3 regions of the Plantactinospora sp. ZYX-F-223 genome follow, and region 2 is predicted to be linked to each of the others. Evidence: predicted binding sites of a transcription regulator. Region 2 holds the regulator's gene; each other region holds the start of a gene.
What was found. The regulator HrcA, encoded in region 2, represses chaperone genes, less so after heat shock. The targets are predictions, from matches to a motif close to GGTTNGCACNCTCNNNNNGAGNGTGCNAACC.

Region 1 (6,017 bases), on a different contig from region 2:
GTACGGGCGGGAGTGGTTCGGGCCGATCTCGTTCGTGATCGCCACCGACTCCACCCCGCACAGCCTGGCGATCCTGCGGCAGACCGTCGGCGAGCGCGGCGCGCTGACCGCCGCGGTCTACTCGACGGACTCCGCCGTGCTGGACGCGGCCGAGAACGCGGCGATCGAGACCGGGGTGCATCTCTCCTGCAACCTCACCGGCGGGGTCTTCGTCAACCAGTCGGCGGCGTTCTCGGACTTCCACGGCACCGGCGCCAACCCGGCGGCGAACGCCGCGCTGACCGATGGCGCCTACGTCGCCAATCGGTTCCGGGTGGTCCAGGCCCGCCGGCACAGCTGACCCGGCAGCGGTGGGGGCTCCTGCCACGCCGGTCGGGCCCCTTCCACCATCGCCGGAGATCAGGCGGTCCGGCGCATCTGTAGTTCGCGGAGCGTGCGGACGGTCGGGTGTGCCACCCGTACCCCCGTGTCGACGAAGCCCAGCCGCTCGTACGCCCGTACCGCCCGGTCGTTGCCGACCACCACTTCCAGCAGGAGCTCTGGCCGGGCGACCGCCCTGGACCAGTCGGCCACCGCTTCGACCAGGGCGGCCAGCAGGCCGCTGCCCCGCCAGGCCGGAGTGAGGTAGACGGCGAAGACGACGGTGACGCCCGGCTGACCGGGTGCCGCCTGGCCACCGGCGTGCCCGACGACCCGGCCGTCGACCTCGGCGACGAACGCCGCCGTCCGGGGGCCGGTGGACATCCCGGCGATCCGGGCCGCGAACTCGGCGTGCGGTCGGGCCGCCGCGTCGGCGAGCGTCTCCAGGAAGGCCAGCGGGGAATCCGCGAGCATCTCCAGACGGATCGCCCGGACCCGGGCGGCGTCGGCGGGACGTACCCGGCGGACCGTCGGTAGGTCGGCGCTCGGTCGAAGACCGGAATCGGCCGTACCGGCGGCCCGGTCCGGGGTAGCTGACCCGGGTCGATCGGAGGAGTGCGCGGACTCCGGCTCGGCGGCGGTCTGCGGGATGGAAGCCGGCACGTCCGCCATGGTCGCACGCCGTACGGCGCCCAGTTTCGGCGGGTAACGGAGCCGCCGGCGGTTTCGGTGCGGGCCGGTTGAGCTGGGCAGCGACGGCCGCCAATAGGTGAGAGGCCGGAAAGGACCGCCCGGTTGTCTGCTCGGTGACCGTTTTGGCCTAGTGCGCCGCCGCCCGACCTTGGTGTACGGTGCGGGTTCGGCCGCTCGATTCGTGGCTCCCCAATTACATGATCCATTTTGGGGAAAGCGACTCGGCGGTCCCGGCAGGCATACGGCGTCGCCGGAGCTCGGGCAGCTCCGACGCGACCGAAGTAAGGAAGTGCACCGTGGCGCAGGGCACCGTGAAGTGGTTCAACAGCGAAAAGGGCTACGGCTTCATCGCGGTCGATGGCGGGCAGGACGTCTTCGTCCACTTCTCCGCGATCCAGATGGACGGCTACAAGGCGCTTGACGACGGTCAGCGCGTCGAGTTCGAGATCGCCCAGGGGCAGAAGGGCCCGCAGGCGGAAAAGGTCCGGGTCATCGCCTGAGCTGCCGGGCCATCGGCCCGCCGCTCTCGGGCTCGTCCCCCGTTCCGCTGCCACCCGGCCGCCGGTAAGCCGCCGGTCGGGACCGTTGCCGGCCCAGTCCGGACTCCCGCCGTGTCGATACTCCACAACGACGGCGGTCTGCGGCTGGCCGGGTCGCCGTGCGACGTCGTTGGCGTGTCCGGCGGGTCGGTGTGCCGGTTGCTACCGCGCTCGTGCCGGTCGTCCGGCGGATCTCCCCGCGTCTTCCGCACGATGCGTCTCTCGGACTGCCCGCACGGATCCGGGCTGCTGCGGTATGGCGTCCGGCAAGGCGCCCGCTGTCCTGATCGGGTTGGCGTCGACCGCCCCTTGGCCGGGCTTTCCCGTGATTGCGACAACCCGCATTCCGGCCCCCTCCGGAGACGCCGGGGCCGCGCGGTCGGCGGGCGCGGAGGCGCGGATCTGCCGGCGCTTCCCGACTCCCGGCCGGGTCCTGACACCGCTGGTTCGGCTGCCGTTCCGCTCCCATTGGGCTGCTGGTCTCCCGCCGCGCTCCGGCCGCCGCCAGCCGGTCCCGATGCCCGGTTCGACCGGCTCACTCGCTTGCACTCGGCAGGGGAGAGTGCTAAACAAGTGTTTGGCACTCGCATACCGTGAGTGCCAAGGTCGGGGCGGTAGGGCCACGGTCGCGGGCTCGCGGAGCGGGTGCGCGGCACATGGCCGGTCGTCGCGGGCTGTCCGGCCCGGCCGGCGGACGTCACTGTCGCACAGCGCGACGGAGCAGAGCAGGCACCCACGGGTGTCGGCGGCCCCGTCCGCCAGTGCCGTAGTGACGTCCGAAGGTGCGTAATCAGGCGGCAGGTCGGGGTCAACAGGCTCCGGCGGCCGTGAGTGTCCAGGAGGACAACGCCGTATGGCCAAGATGATCGCGTTCGACGAGGAGGCGCGCCGCGGCCTTGAGCGGGGCATGAACACCCTCGCCGACGCCGTAAAGGTGACGCTGGGCCCGAAGGGCCGCAACGTCGTGCTCGAGAAGAAGTGGGGCGCTCCCACCATCACCAACGATGGTGTGAGCATCGCCAAGGAGATCGAGCTCGAGGACCCGTACGAGAAGATCGGTGCGGAGCTGGTCAAGGAGGTCGCCAAGAAGACCGACGACGTCGCCGGTGACGGCACGACGACGGCGACCGTCCTCGCCCAGGCGCTGGTCCGTGAGGGCCTGCGCAACGTCGCGGCCGGTGCCAACCCGATGGCCCTGAAGCGGGGCATCGAGGCCGCCGTCGCGAACGTCTCGGAGGAGCTGAGCAAGCTCGCCAAGGACGTCGAGACCAAGGAGCAGATCGCCTCCACCGCCTCCATCTCCGCTGGTGACACCAGCGTCGGCGAGATCATCGCCGAGGCGATGGACAAGGTCGGCAAGGAAGGCGTCATCACCGTCGAGGAGAGCAACACCTTCGGGCTCGAGCTGGAGCTGACCGAGGGTATGCGCTTCGACAAGGGCTACATCTCGGGGTACTTCATGACCGACCCCGACCGGATGGAGGCCGTGCTCGACGACCCGTACATTCTGATCGTCAACAGCAAGATCTCGACGGTCAAGGACCTGCTGCCGATCCTCGAGAAGGTCATGCAGTCGGGCAAGCCGCTGGCCATCATCGCCGAGGACGTCGAGGGCGAGGCCCTGGCGACCCTGGTGGTCAACAAGGTCCGGGGCACCTTCAAGTCCGTCGCCGTCAAGGCGCCGGGCTTCGGTGACCGCCGCAAGGCCATGCTGGGCGACATCGCCATCCTGACCGGCGGGCAGCCGATCAGCGAGGAGGTCGGCCTCAAGCTGGACGCCGTCGGCCTCGACATGCTGGGCCGGGCCCGCAAGGTCGTGGTGACCAAGGACGAGACCACCATCGTCGACGGTGCCGGCGACGCCGACCAGATCAACGGTCGGGTCAACCAGATCCGTGCCGAGATCGAGAAGAGCGACTCCGACTACGACCGCGAGAAGCTGCAGGAGCGCCTGGCCAAGCTGGCCGGCGGTGTTGCGGTGATCAAGGTCGGCGCGGCCACCGAGGTCGAGCTGAAGGAGCGCAAGCACCGCATCGAGGACGCGGTGCGCAACGCGAAGGCCGCCGTCGAGGAGGGCATCGTCCCCGGTGGTGGTGTCGCGCTGGTCCAGGCCGGCAAGACCGCCTTCGACAAGCTGGACCTGGCCGGCGACGAGGCGACCGGCGCGCAGATCGTCAAGATCGCGCTGGACGCCCCGCTGCGGCAGATCGCCGTCAACGCCGGCCTTGAGGGCGGCGTCGTGGTCGAGAAGGTCCGCAACCTGGACGCCGGGCACGGCCTCAACGCGGCCAACGGTGAGTACGTCGACCTGCTCCAGGCCGGCATCATCGACCCGGCCAAGGTGACCCGTTCGGCGCTGCAGAACGCGTCGTCGATCGCGGCCCTGTTCCTGACCACCGAGGCTGTGGTGGCGGACAAGCCGGAGAAGACCCCGGCTGCCCCGGCTGCGCCGGGCGGCGGGGACATGGACTTCTGAGTCCAGGCTCCACGTCGTGGGGGCGGGCCGCGTCAGCGGTCCGCCCCTTCGTCATGTCGGCATCCGCCGCTGGTTGCGTCGTTTCTGCGCCTGACTGAACGGTTCCTGGGTCGCCCTCGGCGCGTCCACCAGCGCCACGGGCTCCTCGGGAGACATGCCGTCGACCCCGTCCATTTCCGCCCGCTGCTCGGCGTCCCCGTAATCGAGCCGGGACACCGGGGTATGGGCGGAGAGATCCGGGGACGCCCAGGCGACCGAATGGAGATCGTCAACCGGTTCGTCATCTTTTGTCATGACTGCCTCCTCCACCGCAAACGGTAGGAGGCGGCGACCGATAACACGGGTAAATGGCGCGGTATCGATGCGAGCCGCTGCTGGTGCGGTGTGCGGTAGCGGCTCCTAGAGCTGCTTGCGGTAGAGGAAGAAGACCCGCTCGATCCGCGCCCCGGCGCTGGCCGCGTAGAACGGCACCGGGCCGACCCAGCCGATCTCGGCCCGCAGGTGTCCGGCCGCCCGCTGGTCGCGTAGGCACCGGCGGAGCAGTACGCCGCCGATCCCCAGTCCCTGAGCGGCGGGCGCGGTACCCATCGGCCCGAACCAGCTCGGCCGGGACGAACCGTACGCGGCGAAGCCGAGCAGTTCCGGCGCCCCGCCGCCGGTGGGCGTACGGACGGCGACGTGGCAGCCGGCGCCCTGCCGGCCGACCGAGTGCAGCAGCTCGGCGTCCCAACTGCCGCCGAAGGTCGACCGGGCGAACCCGGCCAGCATCTCCAGGTCGGCCGGCTCGGCCCGGCGTACCGTGACACCCTGCTCCGCCAGCCGCCGCTCGGCAGCCTCGGTGGAGCGCAGCGCCGGAGAGGACTCGGTGGAGAGGTCGGCGGTCATGTTCCAGGCGGTCCCCTCCGGGCTGTAGCCGAGCGCCAGCGCGGTGCAGACCGCCGGGGTGTACCGGACGTCGATGCCGGGCCAGACGTAGTGCGGCGGGTTGCCGACGATGCGTACCTGGGTCGCGCCGAGCCCGGCGAGCGCCTGCTCCAGCCGCGACACCAGGGCGCGGCCGATGCCCCGCCGTCGCCGCTCCGGGTGCACCGCGACCAGGTCGAGGTGGCCGGCGGTCGGGTCCGGGCCCCGGTCGGCCATCGAGCCGAGCGCGACCCCGGCGAGCGCGCCGTCCTGCCAGCCGAGCACCCCGACGGTACGCCGCGGCCCGGCGGCGCCCGGCAGCGGCGAGTCGTCCCGGAGCCGGGCCACGATCTCCGCCGCCTCGGCCGAGTCGTCAGGCAGGTCCAGCGCCGCCCGGCAGAGTTCCACCACTGCGGGTAGCTGGTCGTCGGTCAACTCGGTCAGGGACAGCTCGGCGTTCATGGTCGCCGACCATACCGAGCCCGGCCGACCCGACGCGGCCCGGTTCAGCCGGGCCGGGCCAGGGACCGGGCGCCGGCTACCGGTTCGGCTGGCCGAGTTGTCGGGCGGCCTGGACCGCCGCGTACGCGTCGACCAGCCCGGCACCGGTGATGTTCCGTTCCGAGCCGCAGGTGTCGGTGTCCTGCCGCGACTGGAACGTCGGCTCGGCCGGGGTGGCGGTGTCGAGCAGGATGCGCCGGGTCGTCTCCAGGTCGCCGACCAGCGCCGGGTTGGCCGACCACATCAACGCGACCACCCCGGCCAGGTGCGGGGCCGCCATCGAGGTGCCGCTCAGCGTGCCGTACCCGCCACCGGGCAGTGCCGAGAGGACGTCGGCGCCGGGCGCGACCAGGTCCGGTTTGGGCAACCCGTTGGGCGCCGGGCCACGGCTGGAGAAGGAGGTGACCCGGCGCTGCCGGTCCACGGCGCCGACGGTGAAGACGTCCGGGTACGGTGCGGGCGGGTCGTCGACCGAGCCGCAGAACGAGCCGGTGTTGCCGGCGGCGGCGACGAAGAAGATCCCGGCCGCCGCGAGCGCCGAGGTG
Region 2 (6,017 bases):
GCAGTCGGCCGCCCCGCCCGTGCTGGCGGTCCTCGACCGCCGGCACACCGCCGGCCGGGCCACCGAGGCCGCGCAGGAGGCCCGGGAGGTCGGCTTCGCCCACGTCAACCTGGACCTGATCTACGGAACGCCGGGGGAGCGCGCGGAGGACTTCGCGGCGTCGCTGTCGGCGGTGCTGGCCGCCGGGGTCGACCACGTCAGCGCGTACGCCCTGATCGTCGAGGACGGCACCCGGCTGGCCGCCCGGATGCGGCGCGGCGAGTTGGCGTACCCGGACGACGACGTGGCGGCGGATCGCTACCTGGCCGCGGAGGCGGCGCTGTCCGAGGCGGGCTTCTCCTGGTACGAGGTCTCCAACTGGGCCCGCACGCCGGCTGCTGCCTGCCGGCACAACCTGCTCTACTGGACCGGCGGCGACTGGTGGGGCCTCGGTCCCGGCGCGCACAGCCACGTCGGCGGGGTCCGCTGGTGGAACGTCAAGCACCCGTCGAGCTACGCGGCCCGACTCGGTGCGGGGCAGTCCCCCGGGCAGGCCCGGGAGGTGCTGTCGGCGCGGGAGCGGCAGGTGGAGGAGGTGCTGCTCCGGCTCCGGCTCGCCACCGGGCTGCCGCTGGCGGCGCTGGACGACGCGGGGCGGGTCGGCGCGGCCCGGGCCCGCGAGACCGGCCTGCTGGACGGGGCGGCGTACGAGGCGGGGCAGGCCGTGCTCACCCTGCGCGGGCGGCTGCTGGCCGACGCGGTGGTCCGGGACCTGCTGCCCTGACCCGGCCCCGACAGTGCGATGGCCCGCGCCGTTTCCGGCACGGGCCAGCACAGCGCTGTCGGGGCTACTTGACCATGCGGATGGTCATCGGATAGCGGTACAGCACGCCCTCGTTGGCCTTCATGCCGGCGATGATCGAGAAGATCAGCACCACCACCCAGGCGATGAACGGCAGGAAGAACAGCACGAGGGTGCAGGTCCCGACGATGAGCGAGACGATCGAGATGATGCCCCAGGTGATCTGGAAGTTGAGCGCCTCGACCGCGTGCGCGCGTACGGTCGGCGACTCGTTGCCCTTGGCGAGCAGCGCGACGAGCGAGGCGATGAAGCCGACCACGATGCCGCCGAAGTGGGCGATCAGGGCCCAGGTCTTCTCGTCGCTGTTGGCGTAGCCGGACGGTGCCGGGGCGCCGTACGGGTTGCCCGGGTAGCCGCCCGGTGGCGGGTAGCCGGTACCGGGGTAGCCGCCCGGTGGCTGGCCGCCGGGGGGTGGGTAACCGCCGCCGGGGGGTGGGTAACCGCCGGGTGGCGGGTACCCACCGGGCGGGGGATAACCGCCACCGGAGGTCGGATAGGTCCCGCCACCTGACGTCGGGTAGGTCCCGCCGCCCGAGGTCGGGTACGTGCCGCCGCCGGAGGTCGGCGGGGGCGTGCCGGGCGCACCATACTGGGGTGCGGCGGGCGGGGGGTACCCCTCGCCTGGCGTCGGGTATTGGCCCGGATTCATCGGGGCGGTCGGGTCCGGGGGCGGACCGCCGTATTCTCCGGGAGGGCGAGGCGGTTCAGTCATGGAGGTCACGGTAGGACTCCCGCTCAACCGGCGCCAGCCGCCCGGCGGATTGAATCTGGACAATGGCCGACCGTACCTGCTAGGCCGACCGGGGTAGGGTGTGCTGGCAAGCCTGTTGTCCGGGTTCGGATAGCCCTTCCAATCGATCATCGCGCCGGGTACGCCTTGGTCGTAGACTGGCACTCGCTACAGTCGAGTGCCAGGGCGGACCTGGCCCGACCGTCGTGGCCGCCCCGGTCGTTTCGCCCAGCCGGGGCCGGGACGTCGCAGGGAGGTGAGGATGGGTCTCGACGACCGCAAGCTCGACGTGCTGCGCGCGATCGTGGAGGACTACGTCGCCACCCAGGAACCGGTCGGCAGCAAGGCCCTGGTCGAGCGGCACCAGCTCGGGGTCTCCCCGGCCACCGTCCGCAACGACATGGCCGTGCTGGAGGAGGAGGGCTACATCCGGCAGCCGCACACCAGCGCCGGCCGGGTCCCCACGGACCGTGGCTACCGGCTCTTCGTGGACCGGCTCTCCCGGGTCAAGCCGCTCACCCCGGCCGAGCGCCGGGCGATCGAGCGTTTCCTGGTCGGCGCGGTGGACCTCGACGACGTGGTGCACCGTACGGTCCGGCTGCTCGCCCAGCTCACCCGGCAGGTGGCCGTGGTGCAGTACCCGAGCCTGGCCCGGTCCTCCGTCCGGCACCTGGAGCTGGTGCCGATCTCCACCACCCGGCTGATGCTGGTCATGATCGCCGACACCGGTCGGGTGGAGCAGCGGCTGGTCGAGCTGCCGACCCCGATCAGCGCCGACGACGTGACCGACCTGCGCCGGCTGGTCAACGAGCGGCTCGGCGGCGAGAAGCTGGCCGAGACCCCGCCGCTGGTCCAGGCGCTGGTCGACGAGGTGCCTCCGGGGCTCCGCCCGGCGATGACCACGCTCGCCACGGTGCTGCTGGAGACCCTGGTCGAGCGGCACGAGGAGCGGATCGTGATGGCCGGCACCGCCAACCTGACCCGGGGCGGGCTGCTCGACTTCCAGGGGTCGCTGCGGCCCATCCTCGAGGCGCTCGAGGAGGAGGTCATCCTGCTCAAGCTGATCGGCGAGGTGGAGCCGAACACCCTCCAGGTACGCATCGGCGACGAGAACGAGATCGACAATCTGCGGGCCACCTCGGTGGTCAGCACCGGATACGGTCCGGGTACGACCATCGTCGGCGGACTCGGCGTGTTGGGTCCCACCCGGATGGACTACCCGGGCACCATCGCCACGGTGCGGGCCGTGGCACGCTACGTCGGCGACGTGCTGGCGCAGAACTGACCACCAAAGCTCACCCTGACGACCGGCGGACGGTAACGCGAGACAGACATGAGGACACGGAACGCAGTGGCCAAGGACTACTACGGGATTCTCGGCGTCAGCCGGGACGCCTCCGACGACGACATCAAGCGCGCCTACCGCAAGTTGGCGCGGCAGTACCACCCGGACGTGAATCCGGATCCGGAGGCACACGAGAAGTTCAAGGACATCAACGCCGCGTACGAGGTCCTCTCGGACGACCAGAAGCGGCAGATCGTCGACCTCGGTGGCGACCCGCTGGCCCCTGGTGGCGGCCCCGGGGCCGGCCCGGGCGGTGCCGGTGGGCCGTTCGTCGGCTTCCAGGACATCATGGACGCGTTCTTCGGGGCGGCGGGTGGCGCGCGCGGGCCGCGTCCGCGTACCCGGCCCGGGGCCGACGCGATCCTGCGGCTCGAACTCGACCTGCACGAGACGGCGTTCGGGGTGGAGGCGCCGATCGCGGTGGACACCGCCGTGCTCTGCACCACCTGCTCCGGGGCCGGCACGGCGCCCGGCACCCATCTCGCCACCTGCGAGGCGTGCGGCGGGCGGGGCGAGGTGCAGTCGGTGCAGCGGACCTTCCTCGGCCAGGTCGTCTCGTCCCGGCCGTGCACCGTCTGCCAGGGGTACGGCACGGTCATCCCGCACGCCTGCCCCACCTGCGCCGGTGACGGCCGGGTGCGTACCCGCCGCTCGTTGACCGTCAAGATCCCGGCCGGCGTCGAGGACGGCATGCGGATCCGGCTGGCCCAGCAGGGCGAGGTCGGCCCCGGCGGCGGTACGGCCGGCGACCTCTACGTCGAGATCCACGAGCGGCCGCACGACGTCTACTCCCGCAAGGGCGACGACCTGCACTGCCGGGTCACCGTGCCGATGACCGCCGCCGCGCTCGGCACCCGGCTGACCATCAAGACGCTGGACAGCGAGGAGCCGGTCGACGTCAAGCCGGGCACCCAGCCGGGCTCGACGCTGCGGCTGCGGGCCCGGGGGGTGCCGCACCTGCGCGGTACCGGCCGGGGCGACCTCTACGTGCACCTCGACGTGCGTACCCCGACCAAGCTCGACGCCGAGCAGGAGCGGATGCTGCGCGAGTTCGCCAAGACCCGGGGCGAGGAGGTCGCCGAGCTGACCAAGCAGGGCGGCTTCTTCTCCCGGATGCGGGACGCCTTCAACGGCCACGCCTGAGGGGCGCGTCGTCCGGCCGGCCAGCTTCCCCGGCCGGACGACCGGTTACCCTGCTCGCCGTGAGCGCGCCGCTGTTCCTGGTCGAATCGCTGCCGCCCGGCGACTCCGTCACGCTGGACGGTCCGGAGGGGCACCACGCCGCGACCGTGCAGCGGCTGCGTACCGGTGCGGAGCTGCTGCTCGCCGACGGGCGCGGCGGCACCCTGACCGCCGTGGTCACCGCCGTCGGCCGGGGCACCCTGACCGCCTCGGTCACCTCCCGGCGGTACGCCGACCCGCCCGACCCACGCCTGGTGGTGGTGCAGGGCATCGCCAAGGGCGACCGGGCCGAGCTGGCCGTGCAGGCGATGACCGAGGTCGGGGTGGACGAGATCGTGCCCTGGGCGGCCGAGCGCTCGGTGGCGCAGTGGCGCGGCGACCGGGGCGCCCGGGCCCGGGACCGCTGGGTGGCGACCGCCCGCGAGGCGACCAAGCAGGCCCGCCGGCCCTGGCTGCCGGTGGTCGCCGGATCGGCGCAGGCGCCGGACGAGTCGACCCGGGCGGTGGCCCGGCGGATCGCCGAGGCGGCGGCCGGTTTTGTGCTGCACGAGGAGGCGGAGGCCCGGCTGGGCACCGCCGAGCTGCCCGCGACCGGTGACATCGTGCTGGTGGTCGGCCCGGAGGGCGGCGTGTCGCCGGCCGAGCTGGAGACGCTGGCCTCGGCCGGCGCCGTACCGGTCCGGCTCGGGCCCGAGGTGCTGCGGACCTCGACCGCCGGGGTCGCGGCACTGGCCGTGCTCTCCAGCCGGCTCGGCCGCTGGTGACCCCGGGGCGTGCTCGGGCAGTGCGTGGCCGGCCTTCCCCGGCGGGGTCCGGGAGAGGGCCGGGTCAGCGGTCGAGGGCGGCGGTCAGGCGCCGGTCGGCGACGCTGCGGCCCGCCTCGACCCGGTACCGGCCGGACCGGGTCCGCCAGCCGTCCGGCTCCCAGACCTGGAAGGTCCGCTCCGGCAGCGGCACCCGTACCGTCACCGCCTCGCCGGGAGCCGCCCCGGCGGCGGCGAAGCCGGCCAGCCAGCGGGCCGGCCGGTCCGGATCGATGGCCTCCGGGGCGACGTACACCTGCACCACCTCGCGGCCCGGGCGGACGCCGGTGTTCCGGACCGTGACCACCGCGACCGGCCCATCCGGCCCGGCCCCGACGGTCAGCGACTCGTACGCCCAGTCGGTGTAGCCGAGCCCGTGCCCGAACGGGAAGAGCGGTGCGGCCCGCCAGCCCCGGTAGCCGACGAAGACCCCGTCGGTGTAGTCGAGCACCCCGTCGACCGGGGTGGTGGAAAGCGCCGGGCAGTCCTCCGGCCGGCGTGGCCAGGTGGTGGGGAGCCGGCCACCCGGTTCCGCCCGACCCAGCAACACGTCGGCGAGCGCCGCCCCGGCCTCCTGGCCGGGAAACCAGGTGAGCAGGATCGCCGCCACCTCGTCGGCCCAGGGCATCAGCACCGGCGAGCCGGCGTTGACCACCACCACCGTCCGGGGATTGGCCGCCGCGACCCGGGAGACCAACTCGTCCTGCCGGCCGGGCAGCGCCAGCGTGCTCCGGTCGAACCCCTCCGACTCCACCTCCTCGGTGGTGCCGACCACCACCACCGCCACGTCGGCGCCGGTGGCCGTCCGGACCGCCTCGTCGAGCAGGTCGTCGTCCGAGCCGACCGTGGGCTCGGCATGCCCGAGGGTGAACGACACGAAGCCCGGGTGGTCGCCGTCGACCATCCGCCGGGTGAGCCGTACCTCGACCGGTTCGCCGGCCCGGACGGAGATCTCGAACCGGCGCTCGACGTCGGCCCGGAAGACCGTGCCGGGCTCCTCGGCCGGGTGGTAGACCGGACCGTCGAAGAGTTCCCTGCCGTCCACGGTGAGGGTGAAGACCCCGAAGCCCTCGATCGAGAGCCGGGCGGTGCCGCTGGTCCGCGGCGTGTGTACGG
Region 3 (6,017 bases), on a different contig from region 2:
CGGGAGGCCAGCGCCAAGGCGGTCTGCCTGGCCTGCCCGGTCCGCGCCGAGTGCGCCGCCCACGCGCTCGCGGTACGCGAGCCGTACGGGGTGTGGGGTGGCTTCAGCGAGTCCGAGCGGCTCCGGCTGCTCGCCGTCGGCTGGGAGGATCTCGCCGACCGTCGGCAGAGCCGGGTGGACGTCGCCCGGCTGGAGGCCCGGCTCGGCCGGCCCTTCCGGTCGACGGTACCGGCCCAGCGGTCGGCCTGACTCCCCGCCCGACCGGCCCGGCCGGGGTCCGGGCCGGCGGTCGGCGCACCGGGGTCAGGTCACGGTGACCGTGACGGTGTGCCAGCCGGTGGCACCGTCCGGCTCGACCGGGCGGGACTGGCCGGTCTGCACCGCCCCGGTGGCGTCGGTCGCGCGCACCTGGAGGACGTGTTCGCCGGGGGTGGCGGTCCACCGCCAGGACCACTGCGTCCAGGTGTCGGTCGAGACCGATCCGGCCAGGGTCGCCGGCTGCCAGTCGCCGTCGTCGACGCGTACCTCCACCTGCCGGACCCCGACGTGCTGCGCCCAGGCCACCCCGGCGACGGTGACCGGGCCGGCCGGCACCGTCCGGCCCGCCCGTGGGGTGTCGATCCGTGACTGGGTCTTGATCGGCCCCCGCGCCGACCAGCCCCGGGGCACCCAGTACGCGTCGAAGTCGGCGAAACTGGTCAGCTCCAGCTCCACCAGCCACTTGCAGGCGGAGACATAGCCGTACAGGCCGGGCACCACCACCCGGACCGGGAAGCCGTGCGCGATCGGCAGCGGTTCGCCGTTCATCCCGACGGCCAGCATCGCGTCCCGGCCGTCGGTGAGCACCTCCGTCGGGCTGCCGCAGGTCCAGCCGTCCGTGGAGCGGGCCACCACCTGGTCCGCCCCGGGCAGCGGCCCCGCCTCGGCGAGCAGCGGCCCGAGCGGTACGCCGAGCCAGCGGGCGTTGCCGATCAGGTCGCCGCCGACCTCGTTGGAGACGCAGGCCAGGGTGATGTGCCGTTCGATCATCGGCCGGGCGAGCAGATCGGCATAGCTGAGTGTGACGGGGTTGCGCACCCGGCCGTGAATCCGCAACTGCCATCCCTCCGGGTCCACCCGTGGCACCACCAGTGCGGTGTCGATCCGGTAGAAGTCCCGGTTCGGCGTGACGTACGACGACAGCCCCGGCACCGCCAGCTCGGCGTTCGCCGGCACCGGCGCCGCCGGGCTGGCCGGGAGCGGCAGCTCGATCGCCGCGCGGGCGGCCGAGACACCCCGCCGGGTCGACAGCCAGCGGCCGCCGAAGCCGCCGACCGCCGCCGCGCCGACCGCGAGCCCGACCCCGGTGAGGAACCGCCGCCGGGCGTACTCGTCCGGGTACGCGGCAGCGGAGGGCGCCACGCCGGCCGGTCCGGTCGCCCCGACCGGCGTGGCCAGGGCTCGGCCGAGCGGGCCGGCGACGAAGAGCCGGAGCACGCCGGCCGCGAGTACGGCGCCGACCAGCGAGGGCAGCACCGCGACCGGACCGGCCCCGGGGCGGGTCAGCGCCGCCAGTACGCCGACCGCGCCGAAGAGGGCGATCCCGGCGTACCCGAGGGGCAGCGAGCGGACCGCGACCAGCCCGACCAGGGCGGCGAACCCGGCCAGCAGTACGGCGGTGCCGACCAGGAGTGCGATCTTGTCGTACACGTAGAAGACGTCGACGGCGAACCGCTTGAGCGGTGCGGGCGCCAGGTCCACCACCACGCCGCCGACCGCGACCAGCGGCGCGGAGCGCGCCCCGGTGAGCACCGCCACCGCCTCGGCCGCCCCGACCGCGACGGCCGCGGCGGCCAACCCGGCCAGCGCACCGAACCGGCGCGGCAGGCCGCCGCGCCGGGCCGGGACGGTCGGTGCCGGTCCGTTACCGTCCAGATCCGGGATCGCCCTCATCCGCCCAGTGTTGCCGGCCGGGCCCGAACGGGAAAGGCACGTCAGAGGTTCGTAATCCCGATGCCGGCGGGCCCGCCCCGGCGCGGAAACGAAGATCCGCGTGAGCGGGGCGCCGGACGTGGAGACTCCCACGCCGGACCGCTCACGCGGATCTCGGTGTCGCGACCGGGGTACGGATCAGCGCGATCCGGGCCCGGACCGGTCAGAAGCCCGGACCGTGCTGGTGGCCGTGCCCGTGACCGTGGCCGTGCCCGCCGGCGGCGGCCGGCTCGGCCTTCTCCGGCTTCTCCACGACCAGGCTCTCGGTGGTCAGCAGCAGCCCGGCGATCGACGCCGCGTTGGTGACCGCGTTGCGGGTCACCTTCACCGGGTCGATGATGCCGGCCTTGGCCAGGTCCTTGTACTCGCCGGTGGCGGCGTCGAGGCCGTTGCCCCAGCCCTGCTCGGCGACCTTCTGCACCACCACGTAGCCGTCGTGGCCGGCGTTCTGGGCGATCCACCGCAGCGGCTCGACCAGTGCCTTGCGGACGATCGAGACGCCCACCTTCTCGTCACCGGTCAGGCCCAGGTCGCCGTCGAGCGCCGAGAGGATCTGCACCAGCGCGGCGCCGCCGCCCGGTACGGTGCCCTCCTCGACCGCGGCCTTGGTCGCGGCGATGGCGTCCTCGATGCGGTGCTTGCGCTCCTTCATCTCGACCTCGGTCGCCGCACCGGCCTTGATCACCGCGATGCCGCCGGAGAGCTTGGCCAGCCGCTCCTGGAGCTTCTCGCGGTCCCAGTCGGAGTCGGACGCCTCGATCTCCTTGCGGATCTGGGTGATCCGCTCGGCGACGTCGTTGTCCCGGCCCCGACCGTCGATCACGGTGGTGTTGTCCTTGTCGACCACGACCCGGCGGGCGGTGCCGAGCACCTCCAGGCCGACCGAGTCGAGCTTGTAGCCCAGCTCGGGGGCGACCACCTCGCCACCGGTCAGGATCGCCATGTCCTGGAGCATCGCCTTGCGCCGGTCGCCGAAGCCGGGCGCCTTCACCGCGCAGACCTTGACGGTCTTGCGGATCGCGTTGACCACCAGGGTGGAGAGCGCCTGCCCCTCCACGTCCTCGGCGATGATCAGCAGCGGCTTCGCGGTCTGGAGGACCTTCTCCAGCAGCGGCAGCAGCTCCTCGATCGCGGAGATCTTCTGGGTGGTGATCAGGATGTACGGCTCGTCGAGCACCGCCTCCTGCGCCTCGGTGTCGGTGACGAAGTTCGGCGAGATGAAGCCCTTGTCGAACTGGAGGCCCTCGGTGACCTCCAGCTCGGTGGCCAGGGTCGAGCCCTCCTCGACGGTGATCACACCGTCCCGGCCGACCTTCTCCATCGCCTCGGCGATCAGGTCGCCGATGGTGGCGTCCTGGGCCGAGATGGTCGCCACGTGCGCGATCGACTCCCGGCTGCCCACCTCGACGGCCTTCTCCAGCAGCGCCGAGGAGATCTTCTCGGCCGCCAGGTCGATACCGCGCTTGAGTGCGGCGGGCCCGGCGCCGGCGGCCACGTTGCGCAGGCCCTCCCGGACCATCGCCTGGGCCAGCACGGTGGCGGTGGTGGTCCCGTCGCCGGCGACGTCGTTGGTCTTGGTCGCCACCTCCTTGACCAGCTGCGCGCCGAGGTTCTCGTACGGGTTGGTGAGCTCGATCTCCTTGGCGATGGTCACGCCGTCGTTGGTGATCGTCGGGGCACCGAACTTCTTGTCCAGGACGACGTTGCGCCCACGCGGGCCGAGAGTGACCTTGACCGTGTCCGCGAGCGTGTTGACACCGTGCTCCAGCAGGTGCCGGGCGTCATCCGAGAAGCTCAGAATCTTCGCCATTGTGTTAACAGGGTCCCTTCACGCAGCGCTGCCCCGGCCCGGCGGGGCCGGTCCGGGGCAGCGTCAGTGGATCAGTCAGATCACTTCTCGATGACGGCGAGGACGTCGCGGGCGGAGAGCACCAGGTACTCCTCGCCGGCGTACTTGACCTCGGTGCCGCCGTACTTCGAGTAGATGACCGTGTCGCCGACCTTGACGTCAACCGGGATCCGGTTGCCGTCGTCGTCGAAACGGCCGGGGCCGACAGCGAGGACGGTGCCCTCCTGCGGCTTCTCCTTGGCGGTGTCGGGGATCACGATGCCCGACGCCGTGGTCGTCTCAGCCTCGTTCGCCTGGACCAGGATCCGGTCCTCGAGCGGCTTGATCGCAACCTTGGTCGCGGTAGTCACGGGCATACCCTCCTGGGGTACTTGGTTTCTGTACCGGCCGGCGAGCCGACCAGCGTCAATCTGCCACATGCCACCGGGCGGGTCCGTCGTCGCGGGTGCCGGTCCGCCTGGCGTTCAGCTCCCGGACAACGGCCCGAAAGCTGGCACCCTCGGTTTGAGAGTGCTAACCGCAGGTTATGCCGACGGCTAGCACTCCGTCAAGGAGAGTGCCAACCCGACACGCCTGTCGGAGACCCTGGCCGGCACAATGCTCCGGTGGACTCCGAGCAGCTCGCCGCGCTGCGTACCCCAGCGGGGGAAACCGCGCTGGCCAGGGCCGCCGAGCTGGCCGGCGGCGACCCGCTGGCCGCGGCGGCCGCGCTGCGCTCGGCCGGGGTGCCGGCCGGACTGGCCGCCGCCGCGCTGACCCAGGCCGAGCTGCGGCGCCGGGCGACCGCCAAATTCGGCCCGGAGGCGGCCGGGATGTTCTTCACCCGGACCGGGCTGGAACAGGCCACCCGGCCCGGGGTCGCGGCGCGCCGGGCCGCCCGGCTGCGCGCCGCCGGGGTACGCACCCTGGTCGATCTCGGCTGCGGCCTCGGCGCCGACGCGCTCGCCGCCGCCCGGGCCGGCATCCGGGTGTACGGCGTGGAGGCCGACCCGGTCACCGCGGCGATGGCCGCCGCGAACGCCGGGGCGGCCGGGGTGGCCGACCGGTTCACCGTGACTCTCGGCGACGCGACCCGGTTCGACCTCACCGCCGTCGACGAGCCGGTCGACGCGGTGTTCTGCGATCCGGCGCGGCGGACGGCCGGTACCGGCCGGCGGATCTTCGACCCGGCCGCCTACTCCCCACCCTGGGACTTTCTGCTCGGCCTGGCCGGCCGGGTCCCCCGGACGGTCTTCAAGGTCGCACCCGGGATCGACCACAAGCTGCTGCCGGCGGGTGCCGAGGGCGAGTGGGTCAGCGTCGGCGGCGACCTGGTCGAGGCGACCGTCTGGTCCGGCCCGCTCGCCGCCGCGCCCCGCCGGGCCACCCTGCTGGCCGGAACGGCGGTGCACGAACTGACCGGCGACGGCACCCGGCGGGCCCCGGTCGGCCCGGTCCGGCGCTACCTCTACGACCCGGACCCGGCGGTGGTCCGCGCGCACCTGGTCGCCGAGTTCGCCGGTACGGTCGGCGGCACGCTCGCCGACCCCGAGATCGCGTACGTCTACGCCGACGCCGCCCGCCCCACCCCGTACGCCCGGTGCCTGGAGGTGGTCGAGTCGCTGCCGTTCTCGCTGAAGCGGCTGCGCGCCCGGCTGCGGGACCTCGACGTCGGGCGGGCGGAGATCCTGAAGCGGGGTTCCGCGCTGGAACCGGAGCGGCTCCGCCGCGACCTGCGGCTGGCCGGCAGCGAGCCGATCAGCCTGGTGCTGACCCGGATCGCCGACGCCCCCACGGTGCTGCTCTGCCGTCCGGTGCCGGCCCCGGAACCGGCCGCCCCGACCGGGTAGGGTGCGGATCGTGGCGGGCAGGGGCACCCCGGCGACCGCGCTGCTGGCACGGCAGCGGGTCCCGCACACCCTGCACCCGTACGACGTCGCGCCGGACACCCCGAACTACGGCGCCGAGGTGGCGGCGGCGCTGGGCGTACCGCCGGAGCGGGTCTTCAAGTCGCTGGTCGCCAGCGTCGACGGGGTGCTGACCGTGGCGGTGGTACCGGTCACCGGCGAACTCGACCTCAAGACGCTGGCGACGGCGGTCGGCGGCAAGCGGGCGTCGCTGGCCGACCGGGCGCTGGCCGAGCGGACCACCGGCTACGTCCGGGGCGGGATCAGTCCGCTGGGTCAGCGCAAGGCGCTGCGTACCGTGGTCGACGCCT

Region 1: groL (chaperonin GroEL) is a predicted target of HrcA. The motif match lies at 2,168-2,198, and genes of this name have one in related genera.
Region 3: groES (co-chaperone GroES) is a predicted target of HrcA. The motif match lies at 4,309-4,339, and genes of this name have one in related genera.

What each region holds. Positions count from the first base shown of each region.
Region 1 covers NZ_JBDJAV010000029.1:13,313-19,329, forward strand. Annotated here, with positions in the region: gene paaN (phenylacetic acid degradation protein PaaN) at 1-340, shown strand, start outside; gene AAH979_RS26930 (GNAT family N-acetyltransferase) at 400-1,023, opposite strand; gene AAH979_RS26935 (cold-shock protein) at 1,350-1,553, shown strand; gene groL (chaperonin GroEL) at 2,446-4,068, shown strand; gene AAH979_RS26945 (hypothetical protein) at 4,120-4,377, opposite strand; gene AAH979_RS26950 (GNAT family N-acetyltransferase) at 4,468-5,433, opposite strand; gene AAH979_RS26955 (S8 family serine peptidase) at 5,510-6,017, opposite strand, start outside.
Region 2 covers NZ_JBDJAV010000026.1:53,334-59,350, forward strand. Annotated here, with positions in the region: gene hemW (radical SAM family heme chaperone HemW) at 1-763, shown strand, start outside; gene AAH979_RS25185 (DUF4870 domain-containing protein) at 828-1,553, opposite strand; gene hrcA (heat-inducible transcriptional repressor HrcA) at 1,834-2,856, shown strand; gene dnaJ (molecular chaperone DnaJ) at 2,923-4,059, shown strand; gene AAH979_RS25200 (16S rRNA (uracil(1498)-N(3))-methyltransferase) at 4,119-4,862, shown strand; gene AAH979_RS25205 (glycoside hydrolase family 3 C-terminal domain-containing protein) at 4,927-6,017, opposite strand, start outside.
Region 3 covers NZ_JBDJAV010000010.1:47,145-53,161, forward strand. Annotated here, with positions in the region: gene AAH979_RS12410 (WhiB family transcriptional regulator) at 1-249, shown strand, start outside; gene AAH979_RS12415 (molybdopterin-dependent oxidoreductase) at 304-1,932, opposite strand; gene groL (chaperonin GroEL) at 2,135-3,781, opposite strand; gene groES (co-chaperone GroES) at 3,862-4,176, opposite strand; gene AAH979_RS12430 (methyltransferase domain-containing protein) at 4,426-5,649, shown strand; gene ybaK (Cys-tRNA(Pro) deacylase) at 5,660-6,017, shown strand, end outside.